3 linked regions of the Variovorax paradoxus genome follow. The protein of the gene in region 3 interacts with the protein of the main gene of each other region in a pairwise test. Links are inferred from orthologs where the notes say so. Each region holds a gene or a part of one and is shown on either strand. Other genes may lie near its edges.

Region 1 (4,224 bases), 1.4 Mb from region 3 along the record:
CGCCTCCCTGTGCGGTGTCACGGGCCGCCCCGCGTGGGACAGCAGGGCATGCTTTGGCTTTACAAACGCGCCGCTGCAGGCTCAGAGCTGGCGGCTGCGCGCCAGCGGCGGGTTCTGCGCGAAGTAGCGCTGGATGCCGCGCATCAGCGCATCGGCCAGGCTTTCCTGGTAGTCGACGCGGCGCAGGTTCGCTTCTTCTTCAGGGTTGCTGATGAAGGCCGTTTCGACCAGCACGCTGGGAATGTCGGGCGCCTTCAGCACCGCGAAGCCCGCCTGCTCGACCTGCCCCTTGTGCAGCCGCGCGCCGATGTTCTTGATCTCGCCGAGCATCGCGCCGCCGAGCTTGAGGCTGTCGTTGATCTGCGCGGTCGTGCTCATGTCGAGCAGGGCGCGCTGCACCTGCGCCTCGTGGCCGCCCACGTTGACGCCGCCGACCTTGTCGGCCTCGTTCTCCTTGTTGGCCATCCAGCGCGCCGCGCTGCTCGACGCGCCGCTCTGGCTCAGCGCGAACACGCTGGCGCCGCGCGCGGCGGGCGTGGTGAATGCGTCGGCATGGATGCTCACGAACAGGTCTGCCTGCACGCGGCGGGCCTTCTGCACGCGCACGCCCAGCGGCACGAAGAAGTCGGCATCGCGCGTGAGAAAGGCGCGCATCGGGCTGCCGTTGACGCTGCCCGCGTTGATGCGCTCGCGCAGCCGGTGCGCGACCTGCAGCACGATGTCTTTCTCGCGCGTGCCGTTGGGGCCGATGGCGCCCGGGTCTTCGCCGCCATGGCCGGGGTCGAGCGCCACGATGATGATGCGGTCGGTGCGACTCGCCGTGGCGGGGCCGCCGCGCGGGGCGGCCACCGGCGGCGGAGGCGAGGGCGCAATAGGCCTGACGGGCGCGGTGCCCACGACGGGCGGCGGCGGCGCGACGATCACTGGCGCAGTGGGGCGATCGATGCCGGCCACCACGGGTGGCGGTGGCGTCTGCGGGCCGGGCCGCATCGACTGCTGCGCCATCAGGTCGCCCAGCGGGTCGCCCGCCGGGGCTGTAGGCGTCGAGGGCACGATGCCGGCCACAGCCGGGTTGCCGCCTTGCTGCGGCGTGCGGGGCGCGTCGCGCAAGCGCTCGGCGATCAGCGCTTCCATCGGGTCGACGGCCTGCTCCGGGTACAGGTCGAGCACCAGCCGGTGCTTGTACGCCGCCACGGGTGCGAGCGAGAACACCTGCGGCACCACGGCCTGCTTCAGGTCGAACACGATGCGCACCACCTTCGGCGCATTCTGTCCGACGCGCAGGCCGTTGATGTACGGGTCGCCCGGCTTGATTTTGCCGACCAGTTCGCGCAGCTCGGGGTTGAGGTCGATGCCTTCAATGTCCACCGCGAGCCGCGGCGGGCTGCCCACCACGAGCTGCTGCGAATTGAGGCGCGCGTCGGACTCGATGGTGACGCGGGTGTAGTCGGCGGCGGGCCATACGCGCACCGCGAGGATGGTCGCGCCGCGCGCGATCTGGTGCACGCCGAGCATCAGCGCGATGCTGCCGCCCTGCAGCAGCACGCGCCGTTTCAGGCCGACCGCCTTCATGCGGCGATGCGCGCCAGCAGATCGCTGCCGCGAGGGGTGTTCGCGAGGAGGGTCACGCTGCGTGTGTCGTCAGTCATTGCTTCTATTTTAATAGCGAGGTCGGCAATTGGTGTGCGGCCCGCCGCGTTTTCCGGCCACTCGGCCAGCTTGAGGCCCGGTCCCGCGAAGATGTCGCGGAAGCCGGCGTCGTCCCATTCGCGCGGGTCGGCGAAGCGATAGAAGTCGAAATGGAAGATCTGCAAGCCGTCGGGCGCGTCGTGCGGCTCGACCACCGCATAGGTGGGGCTCTTGATGCGCCCGGCGATGCCGAGGGCGCGCAGCAGGTGTCGAACGAAAGTCGTCTTGCCGGCACCGAGGTCGCCATGCAGCGCGATGAAGGCGTCGCGCAATGCGGGCGATGCGGCGAGCGCCTGCGCGAAAGCGGCGGTGTCGTCTTCGCTGCGCCAGCGCAGGATGCGGGTGCTCGTTTGCGTTTCTACAATCGGCAAGTGATCGTCAGCCATCCACTCGTTGTTCGTATTCAGGCTTTGGCCCGGGAACTCGGATTCTCCCAAATCGGAATCGCGGGCGTCGATTTATCGAGCGCCGAGGACGGTCTGATGCAGTGGCTGGCCCATGGGTTCCATGGCGAGATGCAATACATGGAAACACACGGCACCCGCCGCGCCCGCCCGGCCGACCTGGTGCCGGGCACGGTGAGCGTGATCACCGCGCGCATGAACTACCTGCCGCGCGACACCGGCCCCGAGTGGCAGGCCACGGAGTTCGACCGCCTCACGCGGCCCGGCGAAGCCATCGTGTCGGTCTATGCGCGGGGCAGGGACTATCACAAGGTGCTGCGCAACCGGCTCGCGAAGCTGGCCGAGCGCATCGCCGAAGAGGTCGGGCCCTTCGGGCACCGCGCCTTCACCGACTCCGCCCCGGTGCTCGAAGCCGAGCTGGCCTCGCGCAGCGGGCAGGGCTGGCGCGGCAAGCACACGCTCGTGCTCGACCGCGACGCGGGCTCGATGTTCTTCCTGGGCGAGATCTACGTCGACATGGCGCTGCCGCCGAGCGAACCCGTGACGGCGCATTGCGGCAGCTGCAGCGCATGCATCGACGTGTGCCCGACGCAGGCCATCGTCGCGCCGAAGCGGCTCGATGCGCGGCGCTGCATTTCCTACCTCACCATCGAGCACGGCGGTGCCATTCCGCTGGAGCTGCGCACGCTGATGGGCAACCGCATCTACGGCTGCGACGACTGCCAGCTGATCTGCCCGTGGAACAAGTTCGCGAAGAAGAGCGAGCTGCCCGACTTCGATGCGCGCGAAGGGCTCACCGGGCGCTCGCTGGCGGAGCTTTTCGCGTGGACCGAGGCCGACTTTTTGCGCCGCACAGAGGGCAGCCCGATCCGCCGAATCGGCCATGAGCGCTGGCTGCGCAACATCGCGGTGGCGCTGGGCAATGCGGTTCGCGCGGGCGAAGCCGGTGCGAAAGAAGCGCTTGCCACGCGCGCTGAGCACCCCAGCGAGCTCGTGCGCGAGCACGTTGCGTGGGGCCTCGAGCAGGAAACGCCGGCCTAGCTGGCTGCCTGGCTTTTCTTCGCAGGCAGGATCTCTTCCACGCGCTGCCACGGCCGGCACATCAGCGTGCCGCGCGGCGACACAACGATGGGCCGCTGCAGCAGGATGGGGTGTGCCACGATGGCGTCGAACAGCTGGTCGTCGCTCAATTTCTCGTCGGCCAAGCCGAGCTCTTCATACGGCGCTTCCTTCGCGCGCAGCAGGTCGCGCGCGCCCAGGCCCATGGCCTTGGCCAGTTCGCGCAGCTTCTTCTTGCTCGGGGGCGTTTCCAGGTAGAGAACGATCTCCGGCTCCACGCCGCTTTCGCGGATCAACTGCAGCACGTTGCGCGACGTGCTGCAGTTGGGCTTGTGGTAGATCGTCATCGGGTAGTCGGTGGTGGGCGTGCGTGCGGTCATGGCGTCGATTATGAAAAGAACAGGGCACTACGCTCCCGTGGTCTCCCAGCCGGGCGTGAACGGAAAGCGCGCGGCCCAGAAGTCGGCCAGGCGCGGATCGGCGTCGACACGCTTCACCACCGGCGCCATGCGCGGCGCCTCGCGATAGAAGCGCGCGCGCCGCGGCGTCCAGCGCGACATCACGGTCACGTACAGGTCGAGCATGCCGAGCCTGTCGCCGAGCAGGTAGGGCGCGGGCTCGCCGATCTGCGTGTCCATCAGGTGCCAGCAGTGCGCCATGCGCTCGGCCGAACGCTCGAGCATCGCGCTCTGGCTGGCGGTGTCGGGCACGAGCCGCGCGGGATCGTCGCGCACCCAGTGCAGCGAATAGATGGCGGCCGGCAGGTAGACCATCCAGCGCAGGTAGCGCGCGCGCAGCGGGCTGTCGGGCGGCGGGCAGAGGCCGGCTTCCGGATAGCGGTCGCCCAGCCAGATCAGGATGGCCGCGCTCTCGGTCATCACCTCGCCCGAAGGCAGCACTAGCGCGGGCACCTGGCGCATCGGGTTGACGCCGGAGACGCGTTCGCGCTCCGCCTCGCCTTCCCACGTGGCGATGTCGACGGTGTCGACCTGCGCGCCGATCAGCGTCAGCGCGGCATGGATCGGCGTGGCGCCCGAGCCGGGCGCGCCATAGAGGGTGTAGCGGTCGTTAG
Region 2 (4,113 bases), 860 kb from region 3 along the record:
TCCGCCTCGTGCGCGAAGGCGAGGAGCTCATGGCGCGCGCCATGAAGGACAAGGGCGCGGCATCATCCGGCGTGCCGGTCAAGGCATCGGCCAAGCGCGGCACGCGCCACAAGGCGGCGGAAGCCGGCGGCGGCGAGCCGCGCGGAGAGCGAGGCACCTCGGCCTCCGCGGGGCCGCAATCGGCGATGCAGGCTTTCAAGTCGGCGGTCAAGAAGGCCGCCAACAAGATGAAGGGGCGCAAGCCGCGCCGCTGATGGCTTTGCCCGAATTAATCGAACCATCGACAACCTCAACAAAGAAAGAGACAGACAGCATGAGCGCTGAAGACAACAAGGGCCGCATCGCCATCGTCACGGGGGCGGGCTCCGGTATCGGCCGCGCCGCGGCGCTGGCGCTGTTGGGCGACGGCTGGAGCGTGGCACTGGCCGGGCGCCGGCTGGAGCCGCTGGAGCAGGTCGCCGAGGAGTCTGGCGCCGGTGCGCGCGCCTTCGCGGTGCCCACCGACGTCGCCAAGGCCGATTCGGTGCAGGCCTTGTTCGCCGCCACGGTCGAGCGCTTCGGCCGTGTCGACCTGCTGTTCAACAACGCTGGCGTGGGCAACCCGCCGGGCCCGTTCGAGGACTGGACGCCTGAGCAGTGGCAGGGCGTGGTCGACATCAACCTGACGGGCATGTTCTTCTGCATCCAGCAGGCGTTCCGCACGATGAAGGCGCAGACGCCGCGCGGCGGCCGGATCATCAACAACGGCTCCATCTCGGCCACCGCGCCGCGTCCCAATTCGGCGGCCTACACGTCCACCAAGCATGCGGTCGAAGGGCTCACCAAGACGGCATCGCTGGACGGGCGCAAGTACGACATCGCGGTGGGGCAGGTCGACGTGGGCAATGCGATGACCGAACTGGCCGCGCGCATGGCCAAGGGCGTACCGCAAGCCAATGGCGAGCTGGCGATCGAGCCGCTGATCGACGTGAAGATCGTCGGCCAGTCGGTGCTCTACATGGCCAACCTGCCGCTGGAAGCGAACGTGCTGTTCCACACCATCATGGCGACGAAGATGCCCTTCGTCGGGCGCGGCTAGGAAAAGAGCCGCGTCAGACCGGCGCGCGACGGGCCAGCGTGCCGGCCGTGAGCGGGGTCGCATCTGCCGGCCAGGTGTCGGCAATGTGGCCGTGCTGCCAGACGGCTTCCGAGGCTGCCTCTAAGACAGGGCGACCGGCGGCCAGCGCGGCGCCGATCATGCCGGCGAGCACGTCTCCGGTGCCGGCTGTGGCGAGGCGGGCGTTGCCTGTCAGGTTGATGACCGGGGGCGTTCCGTCCGCATCCGAAATCACTGTTCCGGAGCCTTTGAGCACGGCAACGACGCCGAAGCGCGATGCAAGCTGACGGGCCGATGCAAGCCGGTCGGCCTGGATGTCGGCGGCCGTGCAACCAAGCAGGCGCGCCGCTTCGAGCGGATGCGGTGTGATCACCGTGGGCAATCCGTCTTTTCCGCGCGATGCGAGCTGCGCCTGGAGCGCGCTGTCGGCCGCGATGGCGTTGAGTGCGTCCGCATCGAGCACCAATGCGGCGGCTGTCGTCACCACGCGCGGCAGCAGTTCGTGCACGGCTTCGCCACCGCCACAGCCGCAGACGACGGTCATGCCCGAGAGGTCGAGCGAGCGGGCGTCGCGCAGCATCAGTTCAGTCTGCGAGGTGTCGACGACGGCCGCGTCGGGGTCGAGCAAGCCGACGAACACCCGTCCCGCGCCTGCGTGCAGCGCGGCCGAGCCGGCCAGCAATGCCGCGCCGGCCATGCCGGATGCGCCTCCGATCACCGCAACGTCGCCGTAGCTGCCTTTGTGTGACGCATGTGCGCGCGGCTGTGCCTTTGGCGTGCCGGTGAGTCGGGCGGCTGGCCTGTCGGTGATGTGGCCGCAGCCGAGATCGTCGAACCATGTAGTGCCTGCTGCATCGCGCCCCTGTGCGGTGAAGAGGCCTGGCTTCAGCGTGAGAAAGGTGATGCAGTGGCGCGCGGACGTGATCGCGCTGGCGGCGTCCTTCGGCAGCACGCCGGTATCCGCATTCAGTCCTGACGGCACGTCGACGCTGAGCACCGGCTGCGTGCTCCCGTGCATCAGCTGGAGCCATTCAGCCATGGTGCCTTCGGGTGGTCTGGTCGAGCCGATGCCAAGCAGTGCGTCGATGGCCAGTTCGAAGGTGGTCGGCGGGGTCTCCGCAAAGGTGACGCCAGCATCTCGGGCACGCTGCAGCGATGTTTTCGCGTCTGGCGGCAGTCGGCTCTCATCCCCGGCGAACGTGACCACGGGAAAGAACCCTCGATGCCGCAACTGCGCCGCCGCCTCGAAGCCGTCGCCGCCGTTGTTGCCCGGCCCGCATGCCACCCAGATCGTTCGCGCATGCGGCGCAATGGCCATTGCAAGCCGCGCGACCGCGAGGCCGGCGCGCTGCATCAACGCATGGGCGGGCAGGGCGGCTGCCGCAGCCTGCTCGATGCGGCGCGTGGCGGCGATGTCGAACAGATCGGCGGCGGTGGCGGGCGTGATGCGTTGCATCGGTCCATTGTGCCGCCGCACCGGCTCTCTATGATTCGCGGATGAACTTCAAGAGCCTCGCCTGGGTGCTCGTCCTGCTGCTGGCGGGGCTGGTATTTTTCCTGGGTGCGACCGTTGCCTGGATCGCCGGACTGGCATGGGTGCTGGCGCTGCTGGGCGCTGTGTGGGGTGTGTTTCTATTGGCCCAGCTGAAACGCTGGGTGCCGCTGAGGGATGTGGCCTGGGCCGCCAACATGGGCGTCGGCGTCAGCGTGATCCGCTGGTTCGATCTGCCGGCGGACACCGTTTCGGGCCTGGCGCGCTTCGCGCTGCTTGGCGCCGCTGCGATTTGCCTGATTTTCTTCGCGCTGATCGGCCCCGGCCTTCTGGGGTGGATTGCCGAGCGGCTTCGGCCGCCGCCGGAGCCCGAATTGCCCGTCGAGCAGCCCGCAAGCCCGGAGCGCCTGCGCCGCTGGGATCCTAGAGACTGAGCCGTTCGACGCCGAGCCCTTCGAGGTCGATTCCCGGGTCCTGACCCGCGATCAGGTCGCCCAGCACGCGAGCGCTGCCGCATGACAACGCCCAGCCGCTGGACCCGTGGCCCAGGTTGAGCCACACGCCGGGTATGCCGCTGGCGCCCAGCACTGGCGGCCCGTCGGGGAGCATCGGCCGCGCGCCTTTCCATTGCTGAACGCCCGACTGCAGCGTTGCCGCGCCGGGAAACCAGTCGTGCAGCACTTTGTAGAGCATCTGCACCGAGGCCGGATTCATCGTGTCCAGCGAGCCGCCGATCTCGGCGCTGCCGGCCACGCGCACACGCTGGCCCAGGCGGGAGATCGCGACCTTGTAGCGTTCGTCCATCACCGCGCTGCGCGGCGCATTGAGCGGCTCGCGCACCGGTGCGCTGACCGAGTGGCCGTAGACCGGTGCCATCGGAATGCGCAGTCCCAGCGGGCGCAGCAACGTGGCCGAGGCCAGCCCGGCGCACACGACGATGGCGTCGTAGCGCACGGGGTCCGAGCCGCTCGCCAGCGAAAGCGACGTGGGGGCCGCGCGGCTCAGCGGCGCGATGTCGCAGTTGAAGTGAAACTGCGCGCCCAGTGCTTCGGCCTCCCACTTGAGCAGCAGCGCGAACTGGCGGCAGTTGGCCACTTCGTCTTCCGGCAGGTGGATGGCGCCGGCCAGCGGGGTTTCGGGATTGAGCGCGGGTTCGATCAGCCGGGCCTCGTCGGCATCGACTTCCCTGAAGACGCTGCCGGCCGCGCGCAGCACGTCGAGCCCGGGCTGGACCAGCTTTTTCTCGCGCTTGGAGCGCAGCAGGACGAGGTAGCCGTCGCTGCGCTCGTAGCTCAGTTCGCGCGCCTCGGTCACTTCGTGCAGCCGGGTGCGGCTGTAGAAGGCCAGCCGCTGCATGCGGGCGCGGTTGGCGAGGTAGGTCTCGAGCTTGCAGGCCTTCTGCCAGCGTGACATCCAGCCGATGTCGCGTGAACTCAGCGGCCAGCGCAGCTTGATGGCGCCATGCGAGGACAGCAGCGAGCGCAGCACCTTGCCGCGCATGCCGGGCGCGGCCCAGGGAGTGACG
Region 3 (4,074 bases):
GCGGCCTTGTCTGGGGCGCCACGGTGGTGGGCGTGCCCACGCTCTACATCGGCATCGGGGCGACGATCCTGCTCGGGATCGGCATCTTCAGCGCTGTCGGCCGCACGCGCGGCAAAGACCCGTCCTGAGTTACCCGTCCTGAGTTCACACAGGCTTCACGCCGCGCGCACAGGGGCTGGCTAACTTCGCATGCGCACCGCAGACCGCGGTGCGCATCGAACACAGCCAGCCCATGTCATCTTCTTCCTCGAGTTTCTTCGCTCCCCTCGATTCATCCCTGATCACACCGCCGCACGCGGCGCCGGTCCCATCGGCCGGCAGCGGCGCAGCGGGCATCAAGGTCGATCTTCTTGTCGTGGGCGCGAGCTTTGCCGGATTGGCGTGCGCCCGAGCCGCGGCCCTCGCGGGGCTCAGCGTGATGGTGTTAGAGAAGAAGGCCAGCGCCGGCGCCAAGCTCCACACCACCGGCATCATCGTGAAGGACGCGGTCGACAGCGTGCCGTGGCTCGCCGAAGTGCCACCCGCGCTGGTACGCCGTATCGAGGGGGTGCGGCTCTATGCGCCCAACATGCGGCATGTGGACCTGCATGCACCGGGCTACTGGTTCTGGGCCACCGACGCGCCCGCGCTGCTCGACTGGATGGTGGATTCGGCACGGGCCTGCGGTGTCGATGTGAGGCTGGGCACGCTGTTCGAGCAAGCACTGTGGATCAACGGGCGCTGGGAAGTGCCCGTCACCCACGGACCCTGCATCACGGCCACCTACCTCGTGGGCGCGGACGGGCCGCATTCGCGTGTAGCCAAGGCGCTGGGCCTGTCGCGCAACACGCGCTTCCTGTTCGGCGTGGAGCATGAATACCAGGGCGCGCGCATGGCGCCCGACCTGCTGCACTGCTTCATCGACCGCAAGCTGGCCCCCGGCTACATCGGCTGGGCGCTGGACGGTGTGGGCGTGAGCCAGATCGGACTGGCGCGCCGCGTGGTTCCAGGCGACGCGCATGCACTGCGGCTGGACCCGCTGCTGCGCAAGATCGCATCGGTCGTGACACCGGGCGACTCGGCGCCCGTCGCGGTGCGCGCCGGCATGATCCCCTGCGGCGGCGTGCTGCCGAGGGTTGCGCGGGAACGAGCGCTGCTGGTGGGCGACGCCGCGGGCATGGTGTCGCCGGTGACCGCGGGCGGCATCCACACCGCGCTGCAGCACGGTGAGCGCGCTGGCGAGGCGGTGGCGCGCTTCGTGCGCAGGGAGGCCGATGACCCGGCCACCTGGTTCGTGCGCAGCTACCCGAGCTTCCTGCTCAAGCGCACGCTGCGCTGGGCCTTCGACAATTTCCAGAGCGACTGGATGTTCAACCACCTGCTGGGCACGCCGCAGATGCGGCGCGTGGCGGAGCTGATCTACTTTCACCGCAAGGGCGGGACGCCGCCCCTGCCCTCGCCATAGACGCCGCTCAGGCGCCGCGCTGGCGCATCGCCTCGTAAAGGCACACGCCGCTGGCCACCGAGACGTTCAGGCTCTCGACGGCACCGGCCATCGGGATGCTCACGAGCTCGTCGCAGGTCTTGCGCGTGAGCTGGCGCATGCCCTCGCCCTCGGCGCCCAGCACCAGCGCCAGCGGGCGCTTGAAGTCGCTCTGGTAGATAGTGCCCGGCGCATCGTCGCTGGTGCCCACGCACCAGATGCTGCGCTCCTTGAGTTCGTTGAGCGTGCGCGCGAGGTTGGTCACCATGAAGTACGGCACCGTCTCGGCAGCGCCGCTCGCCACCTTGGCCACGGTGGCGTTGATGCCCGCCGCATGGTCCTTGGGCGCGATGACCGCATGCGCGCCGGCACCGTCGGCCACGCGCAGGCAGGCGCCGAGGTTGTGCGGGTCGGTCACGCCGTCGAGCACCAGCAGCAGCGGCACGGTGCCGGCCTCTTCGAGGCCTTCGAGCAATTCGTCGAGCGAATGGATTTGCGCGGCAGGTTCGACCCGCGCCACCACGCCCTGGTGACCGTGGCTGCCGCTGAGCTTGGACAGCCGCAGGCCGTCGGCCTCGACCAGCCGGACACCGGCTTCTTGCGCTCGCGCAATGAACTGTTTCATGCGCGCATCGCGCCGGCTGGCGTCGAACATCACTTCGAGCACCGATTTAGGCGCGGTCTTGATGCGCACGCCCACGGCATGGAAGCCGAAGATCACTTTAGGGGAAGACATCCTCCGATTATCCCTACCCCCGGGACCACCCCGTCAGGCGAGCGGGAGGCCGCTGGTCGCGCGGGTGCGCTCGTCGTGCAGTTGCTGTACCGCCAGTGCGTTCGGATGCACCCTCGCGCTGTTGCCCACGGCCTCCAGGAACTGGCAGGCGGCGTGGCCTTCGGCGGCTTTTTCGTAGCGCGCGACCCAGGCGTCGCGCGCGGGCAGCTTGTCGGGCGCCACAGGCCAGACGCCGGGCCGGGGCCGCATCGGCTCGCCGATGCCGATGCGCCACGGCTTGGCGCTCAGGCGGGCACGAAAGCAGTTCTGGTTGCGGCACATGCGCGCGTAGACCTTGTCGACGCCCAGCAGCTGGAAGCAATCGGCCACGGCGTTATCGGAAGGCTTGAAGACATCGTGCATGGCGAGCACCCGGAAGCCCGCCGGCGTGCGGTAGATGCGCAGATGCCAGTCGGGATGCTGGTGCAGGAAGCGCCCGATGCGTTCGGCCGCGCGCTTCTCGGGCGAAGGGTCGCCGCTGGGTTCGCCGCGCTTCTTGCGCTTGCCGATGACCCAGGCCACGGCGAACACCACGATGGCCGCGATCAGCCCGCCGAGCCAGGTCTTGGCGGCCCAGCCGCCGACCACGCCGGCAATCAGGGCCGGTACCAACGCAAAGCCGAACACGCTGCCTCGCAGAGGCTCCTCGAAGTCGATGTCGACGAACAGCACGTCGGGCGTGTTGAGGCAGCGCGCGCCGTAGCCGTTGCGCGTGACGACGGTGTCGCCCTGCCGCTCGATGATTTCCTCGCGGATCGGCACGCCGTCGGCGCCGTTGTAGGCGCGCTTGAGTTCGCGGCGGTCGAGCTGCTCGCCGGCGGCGATGCGGTCGAAGGCTTCGCGCGCGCGCTGGTCGGCATGCGCCTGCGCGGCCAGCGGGCTGTCGTCGGACCAGCCGTGACGACGCACCGTGACTTGCTTGCCAGCCACATGCTCCTGGATGCGGCCTTCGGCCCAGAACTGGGGAACGATCATCGGGTCAGAGCTCTTTTCCAAACAACAGCCAGACCATCAGCATGGCCAGCAGGATGACGGTCACCGGCAGCCAGTTGTAGCCGCCGGCAGGCACGCGGCCCGGCTCGTCGACCATCGGGCGGCGGGGTATTTCGGACGGCAGGTGGCCGAAGGCGCCGACCGGCGGGTGCTCGTGGTTATCGACCAGCCGCTTGGCGGCCGCGAGACTCAGGCCGGTGGCTTCGCGCGTGAGGCGCACGGCTTCGATCTTGTCGCCCTGCGCCAGCGCGGTCAGCGCGGTGGAAGGCATCGACGCGAAGCCGCGGTCCTGCGCGGCCACATCGGGCGAACGGCGGCCGGGATCCCCCATCCAGGCGGCGTAACGCTCGACGGCGTCCTTGGCCGACTGGAGATCCATGCCGGTGCTGTCATGCACGATCTTGATGGCTTCGATCAGCCTGCCCCGCCGCAGCGCCGCAATGGCCTCCGGTGGAAGGTCATCCATGGGGGATCTTGCTCCTAGTTATATTTGCTATCTATATCTGCTATCCGTTTGATAGCTTACCGCGCTTGTCAGCCGGGCGCTACGGCAGCTTTTTCATTACCTGCGACGCGGCCGGCCTCGATGGTGATGCGGCGTTCGCACCGGTCGGCGATGCCGCGGTCGTGCGTAACGAGCACGAGCGTAGTGCCCAGTTCGCGGTTCAGATCGAACATCAGCTTCATGACCTGCTCGCCGGTCGCGAAGTCGAGGCTGCCGGTGGGCTCGTCCGCCAGCAGCAGGGCCGGCTGCACCACGAAGGCCCGTGCCAGCGCCACACGCTGCTGCTCGCCGCCCGAAAGCACCTTCGGGTAGTGCCCCAGCCGCTGGCCCAGCCCGACT

What was found. Proteins that work in one complex are often made in the same cells at the same time.
Region 1: the proteins of rlmB (region 3) and tsaE interact in binary tests that used the Escherichia coli proteins (3 or more experiments, as listed by UniProt). The link is inferred for Variovorax paradoxus from one-to-one orthologs.
Region 2: the proteins of rlmB (region 3) and L3V85_RS16990 interact in binary tests that used the Escherichia coli proteins (3 or more experiments, as listed by UniProt). The link is inferred for Variovorax paradoxus from one-to-one orthologs.

Annotation. Positions count from the first base shown.
Region 1 is NZ_CP091716.1:3,064,197-3,068,420, forward strand. Bases 323-3,321 are described here. They hold tsaE (tRNA (adenosine(37)-N6)-threonylcarbamoyltransferase complex ATPase subunit type 1 TsaE), read right to left. Parts: upstream 2,076-3,321; coding sequence 1,569-2,075; downstream 323-1,568. Other genes in these bases: L3V85_RS14215 (N-acetylmuramoyl-L-alanine amidase), read right to left, coding at 323-1,572; queG (tRNA epoxyqueuosine(34) reductase QueG), read left to right, coding at 2,061-3,134; arsC (arsenate reductase (glutaredoxin)), read right to left, coding at 3,131-3,321. In the rest of the region: more of L3V85_RS14215, read right to left, coding at 82-322; more of arsC, read right to left, coding at 3,322-3,532; L3V85_RS14235 (glutathione S-transferase family protein), read right to left, coding at 3,560-4,224. UniProt on the Escherichia coli protein: Required for the formation of a threonylcarbamoyl group on adenosine at position 37 (t(6)A37) in tRNAs that read codons beginning with adenine.
Region 2 is NZ_CP091716.1:3,655,764-3,659,876, forward strand. What follows is about bases 323-3,210. They hold L3V85_RS16990 (NAD(P)H-hydrate dehydratase), read right to left. Parts: upstream 2,553-3,210; coding sequence 1,092-2,552; downstream 323-1,091. Other genes in these bases: L3V85_RS16985 (SDR family oxidoreductase), read left to right, coding at 323-1,078; L3V85_RS16995 (hypothetical protein), read left to right, coding at 2,594-3,022; L3V85_RS17000 (D-amino acid dehydrogenase), read right to left, coding at 3,012-3,210. Outside these bases: rnr (ribonuclease R), read left to right, coding at 1-254; more of L3V85_RS16985, read left to right, coding at 314-322; more of L3V85_RS17000, read right to left, coding at 3,211-4,113. UniProt on the Escherichia coli protein: Bifunctional enzyme that catalyzes the epimerization of the S- and R-forms of NAD(P)HX and the dehydration of the S-form of NAD(P)HX at the expense of ADP, which is converted to AMP.
Region 3 is NZ_CP091716.1:4,512,628-4,516,701, forward strand. What follows is about bases 326-3,174. They hold rlmB (23S rRNA (guanosine(2251)-2'-O)-methyltransferase RlmB), read right to left. Parts: upstream 2,199-3,174; coding sequence 1,452-2,198; downstream 326-1,451. Other genes in these bases: L3V85_RS20950 (NAD(P)/FAD-dependent oxidoreductase), read left to right, coding at 326-1,444; L3V85_RS20960 (hypothetical protein), read right to left, coding at 2,232-3,174. Also shown: L3V85_RS20945 (hypothetical protein), read left to right, coding at 1-128; more of L3V85_RS20950, read left to right, coding at 233-325; more of L3V85_RS20960, read right to left, coding at 3,175-3,212; L3V85_RS20965 (hypothetical protein), read right to left, coding at 3,217-3,696; L3V85_RS20970 (ABC transporter ATP-binding protein), read right to left, coding at 3,765-4,074. UniProt on the Escherichia coli protein: Specifically methylates the ribose of guanosine 2251 in 23S rRNA.